One region of the Halomonas sp. KHS3 genome, then DNA from elsewhere that is predicted to be linked to it. Evidence: predicted binding sites of a transcription regulator. Region 1 holds the regulator's gene; each other region holds the start of a gene.

Evidence for each region. Region 1 encodes PhoB, which activates phosphate uptake and scavenging genes when phosphate is short. Its sites were predicted from a motif close to TGTCATANNNNTGTCANA; they were not measured.
Region 2: phnC (phosphonate ABC transporter ATP-binding protein) is a predicted target of PhoB. The motif match lies at 1,979-1,996, and genes of this name have one in related genera.
Region 3: RO22_RS02710 (esterase-like activity of phytase family protein) is a predicted target of PhoB. The motif match lies at 2,464-2,481, and genes of this name have one in related genera.

What each region holds. Positions count from the first base shown of each region.
Region 1 is NZ_JWHY01000001.1:346,441-350,933, reverse strand. It holds gene ubiA (4-hydroxybenzoate octaprenyltransferase) at 18-908, shown strand; gene phoB (phosphate regulon transcriptional regulator PhoB) at 1,034-1,723, shown strand; gene phoR (phosphate regulon sensor histidine kinase PhoR) at 1,726-3,012, shown strand; gene RO22_RS01650 (hypothetical protein) at 3,324-3,638, shown strand; gene RO22_RS01645 (hypothetical protein) at 4,290-4,493, shown strand, end outside.
Region 2 is NZ_JWHY01000003.1:150,737-155,229, forward strand. It holds gene RO22_RS09500 (LysR family transcriptional regulator) at 1-777, opposite strand, end outside; gene RO22_RS09505 (zinc ribbon domain-containing protein YjdM) at 1,010-1,345, opposite strand; gene RO22_RS09510 (ester cyclase) at 1,445-1,834, shown strand; gene phnC (phosphonate ABC transporter ATP-binding protein) at 2,085-2,930, shown strand; gene phnD (phosphate/phosphite/phosphonate ABC transporter substrate-binding protein) at 2,927-3,796, shown strand; gene phnE (phosphonate ABC transporter, permease protein PhnE) at 3,806-4,493, shown strand, end outside.
Region 3 is NZ_JWHY01000002.1:79,846-84,338, reverse strand. It holds gene RO22_RS02710 (esterase-like activity of phytase family protein) at 204-2,375, opposite strand; gene bfr (bacterioferritin) at 2,715-3,197, opposite strand; gene RO22_RS02700 ((2Fe-2S)-binding protein) at 3,389-3,595, opposite strand; gene RO22_RS02695 (RDD family protein) at 3,764-4,237, opposite strand; gene lptG (LPS export ABC transporter permease LptG) at 4,303-4,493, opposite strand, start outside.

The DNA.
Region 1 (4,493 bases):
TTCTTCGTGAGGTAAGCATGGATCGTTCACTGTTGCGGCCGAAGGGATGGGCTCGCGTGGCAGATTTTTTACAGCTGATGCGCTTGAATCGGCCGATAGGCACATGGCTTTTGATGTGGCCGACGCTGTGGGCATTATGGGTGGCTGCGGAAGGTGTACCAGGGCGAAATGTGCTGCTGATTTTTGTGGCCGGCGTTTATGTGATGCGCGCTGCGGGCTGCGTGGTCAATGACTATGCGGATCGCCACTTCGATGGGCATGTGAAACGCACAAAACAACGTCCGCTAGCGACGGGCCGTATCAGCGAAACCGAAGCTCAACTGCTGTTTATCGCCCTGGTGGCCGCTGCGTTTATTCTGGTATTACTGACCAACTGGTTTACGGTGCTGCTCTCGCTGGGCGGGGTGCTGCTGGCGATTATTTATCCGTTTATGAAGCGCTATACCCACTTTCCTCAGGTGGTGCTGGGCGCGGCTTTTTCCTGGGCAATTCCGATGGCTTTTGGCGCCGTGCTCGGCCACGTGCCGCTGGAAGCATGGCTGCTATTCTGCGCTAATGTGTGCTGGACAGTGGCCTACGATACCCAGTACGCCATGGTCGATCGCGACGACGATTTAAAAATTGGCATTAAATCGACGGCCGTGCTGTTTGGAAATGCGGATCGTTTGATTATCGGCTTACTCCAGCTAGCCACCCTGGGGTTGCTGGCTTGGGTAGGCTGGTGGGTTGGTTTAGGTGGTTTCTTCTGGTTAGGGCTAGCGGCAATGGCAGCGACTTTTCTGCATCAGCAGCGCTTAATTCGCGACCAGGAGCGGGATGCCTGCTTCCAGGCGTTTCTCAATAATCACTGGTCGGGACTGCTGATTTTTGCCGGTATCGCGCTAAGTTGGTGGCCTGCGGCTGGCTGATCGAGGCGATTGTCATGTAATTGTCATCAAGTCATGGTGTTATCGTCACTGACATGTCATTGATCTGTTTATCTTTGAACTGTTTTTCTTTGAACTAGTTTCTTTGAACACCGTGAGGCTCTGGTATGACCGCCAAGACCGTTCTGATTGTCGATGATGAGGCGTCGATTCGCGAGATGATCGCGGTAGCGCTGGAAATGGCTGACTATCGCGTGCTCGAAGCGGATAACGCCCAGGATGCCCATGCCATGGTGGTCGACCACCAACCCGATTTACTGCTGCTGGACTGGATGATGCCCGGCACTAGCGGTATTGAGCTGGCGAGACGCCTAAAGCGTGAAGAAACCACCGCTGAAATCCCGATTATTATGCTCACCGCGAAAGGCGAAGAGGATAATAAAATTCAAGGGCTTGAAGCCGGTGCCGATGACTATATCACCAAGCCTTTTTCACCCCGGGAATTGGTGGCACGGCTAAAAGCGGTGCTGCGCCGTGCGACGCCACGTGGCGTTGAAGACCCGATTGAGATTAACGGCCTGCTGCTTGATCCGGTGAGCCACCGGGTAAGTGCCCACGGCAAAGCGCTGGAAATGGGCCCCACCGAGTACCGTTTGCTGCAGTTTTTTATGACTCACCAAGAGCGCGCTTACACACGTAGCCAGCTGCTTGACCAAGTGTGGGGCGGCAATGTTTACGTTGAAGAGCGCACGGTCGATGTGCATATCCGCCGCTTGCGTAAAGCGCTGGGTGACGTGCATCAAAACCTGATCCAAACGGTTCGGGGTACCGGTTACCGTTTCTCTGCACGGGTGTAAATGTGCGTTTATGGAGTCGTGAGCTGTGGCGAATAGCGTGGCTGGCCACGCTGGGCACTTGCTTGGGCTGGCTGTTGGGCTCGGCTGGGCTGGGGCTCGCAGCAGGGCTTGCGGGATGCCTGTTTTACCACTTACGACAGTTACGCGAACTCTATTTGTGGCTCACCCTCCACCCTAACGATGAACCGCCTGCCGCTCGCGGGATGTGGGGCGAGCTATTCGATCGTTTATACCGCTATCAAAAAAGTCAGCGCATCACCCAAAGCCGTCTGCGGGCTACTTTGGCACGTATTCAAGAGTCGTCTGAAGCAATGCGTGATAGCGTGGTCATGCTTGATCGCCACGGTGATTTGGAGTGGTGGAACAGCGCCGCCACCGCCATGCTGGGGCTACAAACCGCCCATGATCGTGGTCAACACATTACCAACCTACTGCGCGACCCGGGCTTTATCAGCTATTTTAATTCGCGTAACTACAGTGAGCCGTTAACGCTCACCTCACCGATTGATGAACGGCGAATCCTGCAGTATCAAATTACCCTCTACGGTGACGACGAACGCTTAGTGATGGCTCGCGATATCACCCGCTTGCATCGTCTTGAGCAGATGCGGCGCGACTTTGTCGCCAACGTTTCCCATGAGTTACGTACGCCGCTGACCGTTCTCTCCGGCTATTTGGAAACCTACAGTGATATCTCCGACCAGCTTCCGCCGCGCTTGGGACGTAGTATTCAGCAAATGCAGGAACAGACCCAGCGGATGCAGAATCTGGTCAACGATTTATTGCTGCTCTCGCGTTTGGAAATTGACCAGGGCGGCCAAGATCATCATCCACTGCCACTCGAGCCTTTACTGCAAAGCGTTTGTGATGATGCGCTGGCCCTATCGCATCAACGTCATACCATTACCGTCGCCCTTGAGAGCGATGCCCGACTGTTAGGCAGTGAACAGGAGATTCGCAGCGCCGTCTCTAACCTTGCCTTTAATGCGGTTCGCTACACGCCTGCTGGCAGCCAAATCACCCTGCGCTGGAAAGCTAGCGCTACTGGTGGCGGCTATATCGATGTGGAAGATAACGGTGAAGGGATTGATCCCGTTCATATTCCCCGACTAACAGAACGCTTTTACCGGGTTGATAAGGGGCGCAGCACTGCGACTGGCGGCACAGGTTTAGGCTTGGCGATCGTTAAGCACGTGCTGTTGCGCCACGATGCGCAACTACAAATTGAGTCCCTTCCCGGCAAGGGTGCGTTGTTTCGCTGCGCCTTCCCCCCCTCGCGTCTTGTTTAATTTAGCAAGTCATTCCATCGCATAATATTTGTAACAATGTGCAATATTGGCATGCAAGGTTGGTAAAGCTTTACCCATGTGCCATTTTTACACAGCTCAAAGCGTTGTGTCGTGACTCAGTTGATGCCTTTTTGGCATAACTTATTTTTAAGTAAGAGTTTGATTTTGTTGTTTTTATTTATATTCTTCAGTTTTTTGGCATGCCTTCTGCAGAGTACAGATTGAAGGAAGATGACCGCAGGAATTGCTGGCTTCTCAGTAAGCCTTTCTTTCTTCATTAAGCGGTACTAAACAGCGATCGGAGGTAGGATATGACGTCCAAGGATTTTCTCAAGAAAGCTGGCATTTTAGGTGTATCTTTTGGTCTGATGGCAAGCCCATTAGCTTTTGCACAAACTGATGAAAATTCGGCGATTGACGAAAACCAAGGTATTACCGCTGAGGAGCAACCGATGGATTCCCAAGGTACCGGTAGTTCAACTGGCAGTGATACAACAGACATGACTGACGATTTAACCCATGACGAAGGTGATGGTGCCAGCGACATGGATCCGCAATCAAGCAGTCACTCAGACGATGCTGAGTATGACAAGGATGAGCTTGTAGAAGAAAATGGCGGTAGCTAATTATCAATGACCTTTTAGATATCATTAAAAGCTTTTTCAGAGAATGAATAAGCGATTAACAGGATGTTACAAAAGCAAGAATGCTTTTAAGATTCACGGATGAATCAGTAGGCAATCAGAACACTAGTCAGGGTTAATTCCAAGGTTGGAGCCCCGCACAAGGAGTGGAAGCTAGCGTTAGTTATTACCTATAGCCAATTCTGATATCGGGCCCCGCAATGCGGGGCCTAATTTTTGCTGCCTACTTTTTATCTCGCTTATTCCCCCGCTACTTTCTCCCCTATCTTTTCCGCCGATCTTTCTTTGCGCCTCTCTATCCAATGCCATGTTTTGTTTTTTATGAATTGATGCCGTAGCGCTTTGTTGGCATCGAGCCTTTTATTTTGCTGAGTGTGTCATAAAGGCACAGACAGTTTTGCGCATGTGTCATTAGTGCACATGTAATTAGCGTGCTTTTGTTTTTAGCGGCGTATAATTGTGCGCAATGTATTTATTTTAAATTATTGATTTATATAAGTATTTTATTTTTATAAGAGAGTTGGCATTACATATGCTATCTAGAGGTAGTGAAGCTAGCCGCAGTGAGATCTGGCCAGAGAGCCCTTCTCACTTCACTTCAGCGGTATCAAACGGTCACCAGGAGTAAATAGTATGTTTAACGATTTTGTTAAAAAAGCAGCCGTCGTAGGTCTCTCTTTTGGTTTGCTGGCAAGCCCGCTTGCCTTTGCCCATATGTCCATCGAAGCAAATCAAGATTTGACCGTTGACGATGAGCCTATTCAAGCTCAATCACATCATACCTCAGGTCAGGCTAAATTTAGCCCCTCTGATTTGATGTATGACGAAGGCGACCGC
Region 2 (4,493 bases), on a different contig from region 1:
GTCTTCCCGCACTAGCGAATAGGGAAGCCACGCAACACCCAATCTTGATAACGTCATATGACGCAAACTATCAGCAAGACCAGCATCATGGTGTTGCTGTAAATTCAAACCTTGATTCACCAGCATGGCACTCAGCGACCAACCCAAATGGCACTCTTGGGAATAATTCAAAAATGAGAGTGGGGAGCCATCTGCAGCATGTAAATTAAACAGTGGCTGACCTGCGGCATTTGGTGCGCTAACAGGGATGAGAGACTCGGTATCTAGCTCAATTGAAGTGTAACTATCACTCTCTACTCCCAAACGCCTTGCAATAAGGTGTTCACCATCGAATAGTGCCGTTACATAGTCGGCCTCTCCCTGATCTAGAGTGGCTAGGCACTCCGGCAATGTATTAGCATCAATGCTAAATTTTGCCTGTGTGAACTGCTCTTGTAAGCGCGGCATCCAGTGAGGAAAAAATATCGCAGCCATAATGTGTGGTGAGCAAAATCGTATCCGCCTTTTCTGATCGTTAATATCATCAGCAACGGAGCGGCGAAATTGATCAAAAGCGCTAAGCGCTTGTGAAGCTACCATTTGCAGGCTTTGCCCTGCCTCCGTCAGCACTAGCTCCCCTTTACGCCGCTCAAACAGCGTGGTGCCTGCCCACTCTTCAAGGCCTTGAATACGACGACTCAAGCCTGAAACCGAAACATGCCGATGCTCAGCCGTGCGGCTAAAACTCTTGGTTTCACAAAGGGCCAGGAAATCTCTCAGGATTATCAAATCAGTCATTGAAGGCCTTCCGGCAGATAAGCTTTAGTCTTACTTTAGCTAAATAAATCGAAAGGAAATAGCGCTTTTGAATACTTTCCAACCCGCTGTCAAAGGCCTTAGAGCTGATTTTGTTGCCCTAGAACCAGATACCCGAAAACACGCTTCGCTTAAACGCTGAGTGAAGTGGTGATGGTGGGTGAGCCTCAGCTTACTGCGTCGTGTGGTGAATCGAAGAATTCCGGGGTCTTATTCAAGCTTTTTTCACAAAGTGGGCGGTCACCATCATGTCGCCGACGCCGTCGACCTTGCAGTCCAGTTGGTGATTCTTGCTATCCAAGAGCCGCTTGATAACCGCTTTGGTGCCCACCTTGAGTACCAATGAGCTGCCTTTGACCTTGAGGTCTTTGATCATCGTTACCTTGTCGCCTTCCGCTAACAGGGTGCCGTGGGCATCTTTTACCGTCACGGTCTCTTCTGCCTCAGCCTCAGAAGGGTTCCATTCGTGAGCGCATTCGGGGCAGATGAACAGGCTTTGATCCTGATAGACGAATTCGGATTGGCAATGGGGGCAAGGTGGGCACGACATGAATGATGACTTCTGTGGTTTGGTTTAGGCTGCTTATGATACTGAGCCTGTATACCCTTGGCGAATGCCTTCACGCCTGCCCAAGAAAGGAGAACCAGGATGAACAAACGTGACCTGGAAGCAACCTACCGTGATTACATCACCTGCCTCAATAATCAAGACTGGACGAACCTTGACCAGTTCGTGCATGACGATGTCCACCACAACGGCAGGCGCCTAGGGCTTGATGGTTATCGCGCCATGCTGGAAGCCGATTACGAGCAGATACCGGATCTTCACTTTAACATTGAGCTTTTGGCCGTTGATTCACCCCATGTCGCGTGCAGGTTGCGATTCGATGTCACACCCAAAGGTAGCTTCCTTGGCCTTGCGGTGGATGGCAAAAACGTGACGTTTTGCGAAAACGCGTTCTACCTGTTTAGCGATGGCAAGATTAGGGAGGTCTGGTCGGTCATTGATAAAGCCGCGATTGAGGCTCAGCTTGGTTAAACGTTGTGGTTATCTCCATTAACAAACGAATAGAGCAGAATATCGGATCGGTACGCCCAGCCTTGGTGGGCCTCGTTTTGTGACGATATTGGTCTAGAGAAGCGTTATCTGAGCCGTTTGACTGGCTACCTGCGCTCCTTGGATAGTCATTAACTTATCACCTGAACGACACAGCTTTGTCACTTAGGCGGGCTACCGTTGCATTGTAAGTCACAATAAAGTGAGCTTATACATTGCAGAAGGTGATCCAATGGAGCCTATTCAATCCTCTGACTTAATGCTCCGCATCGAGAAAATGGGGGTGACATATCCTGGGAATGTCCTCGCACTCCGCCCCACCACCGTCGATTTCCACAAAGGGGAGTTTACGGTACTACTCGGCCTTTCCGGTGCGGGTAAATCGACGTTACTGCGTTCTCTCAACCACTTGGTGCGGCCCAGCACTGGCAAAGTGATCTCGGCCGAGCTAGGTGCGCTCGAAACCCGGTCTACGGTACGCCGCCATCGGTGCAAAACCGCCATGGTTTTCCAGCACCATCAGCTCATTGAACGCCATACGGCGCTCCAGAATGTGCTGACCGGTCGGCTTGCTTACCACAGCACCTGGCGCAGTTTGTTTCCGCTACCCAGGCAGGAACAGGCGCTTGCTCTGCACTGCCTGGACCGCGTAGGCATGGCCGAGAAAGCGCTTACCCGGGTCGATCAACTCTCCGGCGGGCAGCAACAGCGGGTGGGCATTGCGCGTGCCTTGGCGCAGCAGCCCGCCATGATATTGGCGGACGAGCCAGTGGCCAGCCTTGACCCGGCAACCTCTGAGCGAGTGCTAACGCTACTGCGAGATATATGCCGTGAGGATGGTATTACCGCCATTATTTCACTGCACCAGCTGGAGTATGCCCAGCGGTTTGCTGACCGCATTATCGGGTTAGCGAATGCCCAAATCGTTTTCGATGCGGCCCCCTCACAGTTACAGCAACGCCACCTGAACGAGATCTACCACGGCACGCGCGGAGCTGTGACCGACGCCGCTGAGACCACCGAACCCAACCCTCAAACCACCACTCCCTCCCCGATAAAACTGGAGATTGCCCAATGAAACCGCTATTCAGCTTTTTCTTTGCCATCTGTCTTATGTTTGGAATCGCCATGCCGGCCTTGGCGGCGGACCCTGATCCAAATCCGGATCTATTAAAAGTCGCGCTACTCCCCGATGAAAACGCTTCTGAACTGATCAAACGCAACCAGCCATTGAAAGAGTATCTTGAAAGTACCCTTGGGAAAGAAATTGAGTTAATCGTCACCACGGATTACTCCTCCATGATCGAAGCCATGCGCTTTGGTCGCATCGACCTCGCCTACTTCGGCCCGCTCTCCTATGTGATGGCAAGAAGCAAAAGTGAGATCGAACCCTTTGCCGCCATGATTGTGGATGGCAAGCCCACCTATCGCTCCATCATTATTGCCAATGTCGATTCCGGCGTTGAGTCCTATGCGGATATCGAAGGCATGAAAATGGCCTATGGCGACCGTGCCTCTACGTCAAGCCACCTGATTCCCAAAACCGTGCTGCTTGAATCGGCGGGGCTGGAAGCAGGCGAGGACTATGAAGCCCATTTCGTTGGCTCCCATGATGCCGTGGCGGTGAACGTGGCCAATGGTAATGCGGATGCAGGCGGGCTATCGGAAGTGATCTTTGAGCACGTAATGGACCGCGGCCTGATAGACCGCAACCAGGTTAGGGTGTTGGGTCACAGCGGGGAGTACCCTCAGTACCCTTGGGCGATGCGTTCCAACCTGGACCCTGAACTCAAGCAGCAGATCCAGGATGCCTTCATCAGCATCGATGATGAAGAGATTCTGGACAACCTAAAAGCCGAAGGTTTCGCCGTTATCACGGACGCCGATTACGATGTGATTCGGGAAATGGGTAGTCTGCTCAACCTCGACTTCGGCAAGATGTAAGGGGGCATGATGAATCCGTCCAAAACAGTGCCGCCACCCCTTTCATCGCTTTCTCCTGACGCCGTGTTGGACGAACACGCCCGCGGCTGGCGGAGCAAGCTCTTCCAAGCGGGCTTGGTGCTGGCAGTGGTTCTTCTGGCGAGTTGGTATGTAGATCTGCTGGATTTTCGCACCCTGGCCAACGGGGTGCCTGCCATCGCTACCCTAATGGGAGAATCCCTACCGCCCGACTTTACCAACGCCATGGATTGGATAGCGCCGCTGGTCGATACCCTTGCCATGAGCATTGCCGGCACGGCGATAGCGGTCACTGCTTCCGTACCCCTGGCGTTCCTGGCCGCTCGCAATACCTCGCCCCACCCCGTGGTATTCCACGTAACCCGCACGCTGCTGAACGCTCTTCGCTCGGTGCCCGAGCTGATTATGGGCATTATTTTCGTTGCTGCCGTGGGGTTTGGCGCCTTACCGGGCGTGCTCGCGCTCGGCCTTCATTCTATCGGCATGGTGGGTAAATTCTTTGCCGAAGCGATCGAGCATGTCGACCCAGCCCCGGTAGAGGCCGCCAATGCCGCTGGCGCGACGCGATTACAGGTTCATTGGCACGCGGTGCTCCCGCAGGTGCTTCCGCAGTTTGCTGATGTCTCTATCTACCGCTGGGAATACAATTTCCGCGCCTCTACGGTGATGGGCATGGTGG
Region 3 (4,493 bases), on a different contig from region 1:
CCACACTCTCTTCACAGGACGCTCTTCACAAGACACTCTCCACACAAGAGTCACGCCACAAAAAAGGGCACACATCAGCCACATAACCGTGTTTGATGCGTGCCCTCGCTTTTTCTCCTATCTCTTTTATCCTACCTTTTCTCCCCTACTCCTCATGTTTATCGCTTCCATGCTGCTGCGGTATAGACGAATACAGCCAGGGACTACTTCAGCGGTATCGACCAGAAGTAGGTCTCGCCGGAACTATCGTCCACACCGTCGTTGTCACTGACCAGCCAAGCGCGGCCCTCAGCATTGATCGCCATTCCTTCAATCTTGTCCACCACAAAGCCATTGTAGCTGGCCAGATCGGGGATCAGGTCGCGTACTAGCTGTTTCTCGACCACTGGTAGCTCACCGCCCAGCGGGGCGGGTTGCAGGCCGTCGAGGGCAACGCGGGTCACTTGCTTAACCTTAGCCTCGGCGCCGATCTGGTTGTCGCGCTCGATCAGATACAGCCAATCGCCATGGGCAGTGATTTCGGAGAGGCCAATCCAACCCTGTTCCACGTTATCCAGCTGGTAATGAGCAGCGCCCCACTCGCCACTGTCGATATCAAAACGCAGCAGCTTGACCATGCCTTCGGGGTCATCCTTCCAAGGGCGCTGCACCGCCAGCCACAGTTGATCATCAATGCGCGTGACGCCTTCTAATCCCCACTTCAATGCCTGTTGAGCGAGCGCCTCGGGCAGTGCAATTCCTTGGATAATCTCGCCGTCGGAACCCACATGATAAAGGGTGTTGGCAAGGCCTTTGTCGTTACCTTCGGACGCGACCCAGAAGCCACCTTCACCATCGGTGGTAATGCCTTCCATATCCAGCCCTAGCGCAGGTTCACCATTGCGGGTCACGTCCAGTACTGCCGTAATCCGCGCCGGGGAGGCTGAGGGGTCGATGGTAAAGATGCGCGGCTGGGCGCTGTAGAAGCTGTCGTTGACCGCGTAGAGCATGTCATCAGCGGCGACCAAACCGGAAAGTGCGCCCCAGCCGATCAGTTCATCAGCGCCCGCCGAGGTCAGGGTGGGATAGACCGCTGGCGCATCCTGGTATTGATAAATCATGACATGGGCGCGGGGGCCGCCGTCTTCGCCCAGATCCCCTTCATTGGCGGTGGCTAACAGGCCACGGCTGGGAATCGCCACGGCGCCTTCGGGAGACAGGCCCGAGGGCAGTAGCTGGGTGAGCTGCGGTTCGGCCAGGTTGCTAGCGTCATAAACGCCCACCAGCGAGCCGCGCTCGGAGAGCAGGAAGACATAGGGCGTACCTTCGAACACCGCAAACTCCATCCCCTCCGGCTCGCTGCCTTTGGCATCCGAACGCTTATCGGGGTAGTGACCCGCTTCAATCACCGCGCGCTCGAATGAAGTACCTGACTCGTATACCACCTCGCCACGCTTGTTGAAGATCGTCCAGCCGCGCGCGCCGCCATCCATATCGCCTTCGTTGGCAATAGCGAAGTGGTCGTTGTCGATCCACTTCAGCGCATCCGGCTCGCGCAGGCGCTCGGCTTGCTGCTCGTTGAAGATCAGTGCACCGTCATCGCTGGCGTCAATGCCGTCCAGGTCGACAGTCCCGGCGCTGAAATCCGCCACCACCTTACCGGCGTAGTCGAGCACCACCAGGTGGTTGTTCTCCTGCACGGTCACGACGGTCTCACCCAGGGTGTTGATATCGACAAACTCCGGCTCGGGATCCTCGGGGGCGATCTCGGCGAGCCCGGTTACGTCGGCGTAGAGCAGGCTGTCACAGTTAGCCAGCCCTTCCGCATTGATCTTCACCAGTGCCACGGAACCGCCGGGCATCTGCGGTACACGTCCATCGCCCGCCTCTTCGTCGCGTTCGTTCTCAATGGCGACAGCGACAAAGCGCCCATCGGGGGCCGCAGCGGAAGCTACACTATCGGGCTGTCCGTCCAGCGGGCAGGAGGCGAGTATCTCGCCACTGGCTAAATCGACCGTGCGCAGCTCACCGGAAGGCTCGCTGTAGGAAACCGATGTATTCACTCCGACATAGGCCATATTGCCGAGCACCGATACGGCCGTAGGCTCGCCGTCCATAACGATATTACCCAGCGGTTGCGGATTAGCCGGGTCACTGATATCGATGCGCCCGATCACGCCCAGCGGGCTATCGGTATACACCAGCGTCATGCCATCACCGGAGGCAGCAATGATTTCAGGCGCGGTCTCGCGTGTACGATCCTCGCCCTCAGCCATATTATCGGGAACCGCAAAGCTGGCGATGCGGTTGAAATGTTTATCTGCCGCGCCTGCCGCTTGCGTGGCGGCCAGCACAACAGCCAGCGCCAACAGGGTTGGTCTGCGTTTGAGTATCATGATGGAGTTAATCCCTTGCCTAAGCTTAAGAAACGACTGATTAAGTTATTAAACTTGCTATGTCCGATTAACCATCCAACATCATAACGATGTCAGGCTTATGACACTCACTGGCTAAGTTAGCGCCGTTGGCTATCGGCACACCTCAGCGCGAAATCCAGGTTGCCGCAAAAATGTTAGATGGGTAAGTAGTGAAGGAACGCATAGGGGAAAAGGGAAGCAGGAAAATCGATAGGTTAAAGGAGACCTTAGAACGAAAGCAGCCAGTCAGTTAGCCCTGACTGGCTGCTTTTTAGCTAGTTTTGGTTGCTAGCTTCTATACATACGCACGATAGCGTTTTACTCGTCGCCTGCCATCTGCATTTGGCGTTGCATGTAATTCTGAATACCCACCTTGTCGATCAAACCAAGTTCCGTTTCGATGTGGTCGATATGGTCTTCTTCGTCGGCGAGCAGGTCACGCAGCATATCGCGAGTCACGTAATCTTTAACGCTTTCGCAATAGGTGATCGCTTCGATGTAGTCGTTGCGGCCGTCGTGCTCAATTTTTAGATCGCTTTCGAGCATCTCTTTGACGTTTTCGCCGATGTGCAGCTTGCCCAGGTCTTGCAGGTTGGGGATACCTTCGAGGAACAGGATACGCTCGATGATCTTGTCAGCGTGCTGCATCTCTTCGATGGACTCATCGTATTCCCATTTGGCGAGGGCTTTCAGACCCCAATCTTTATACATTTTGGCGTGCAAAAAGTACTGATTGATCGCAACCAGTTCGTTGCCGAGCGCCTTATTAAGATGCTCAATAACCTTCGTATCACCTTTCATAACGTCACCTTTTCTACTGTAATGCTGATGTTTAATCTAGTTTAGACAATACGATCAAGCAGTTACGTTTGGAGAAGAGTATAGGCGCAAATAGCTATACCCCCAGCGTTTCTGAGAGTATAGATAAGATGACTAAAAGTTCAAGCAAATCAGTTATTTGCTAAAGATAACCCTAACAATAGTGATTCGCGTCACACGGCGTAGGCAAGGCCCATATCGGCTTCTTGACGTGCTTCCTGAACGGCATCGCGGGTAATTGATTTAGCGTAGCACGCGCACTTACCGCACTGCGTTGCGCAGCCGGTTGCTTCGCGTACTTCTCGCCAGCTGCGCGCTCCGTCGCTAACGTGCTGGCGAATCTGATGGTCGGTTACTCCCTTGCACACGCAAACGTACATGGCGACACCTCATAGAAATCATGAGATGAATGTAAATGATTCGCATACATCTTATCAAGTAGAAATTACTGCTCTTTGCTAGCCATTCGTCTTAGCAAATATGAAGAGCGCGATAAGATATTGTCGAAGCGACGCTTTTTCCAAAAAAATGGCCGATACCCGGTAAAATTATTTTTTCGGCAAAACCACCGTTTGCGTGTTGGAAGCAATATCCGGCCAGCTACGCCGCTGTTTATCGAACAGCACCCATAAGTAGCCCAAACCAAATGCCAGTAGCGAGAACCACGCCACCGCGCAGCGGATAAGGCACTGCTTCAAGTTCAGTGAATACCCGTCTACCGTTTGCACCCGTAAACGCCACGCCTGCATACCCAAGGTCATACCACCGCGCGACCAGGAGAAAACAAAAAACAGCGTGACAAAAAACACCAGCAAGAGCTGCAAACTCAAAACATCGCTGGCCGTAGTGCCAATCTCTTCGGGCTGCTGACCAAGCACATAGCGGAAAAACAGCATATGCACGACGGTCACCGCAATCCAAATCGCGGTGACCAAAAAGCCGTCATACAGCATGGCACCCAATCGTCGGCCAAGGCCGGCTGGCCATACGCTGTCCAGCTGAGTAAAGCGTCGTGTTTGCATAGTTCTCTCGTGGTTGCTGGCTGTTTCTAGACGATACGAGGCTGTGATGGCTAACTATTGCGGCATTAACCGTTGCGACGTAGAAAGTAGATCCCGACCCCGGCGCACGCCAGTGTCGGCACCAGCACCGCCCAGACGGGTGAAAAGCCAAATATCGTCGAGGCGGGCGCCAGTAGATCCTGAACGTACTTAAAGCTCAGCCCAGTGACAACGCCATAAAACACCCGAGTACCAGCGGCCACGGTGCGCAGCGGGC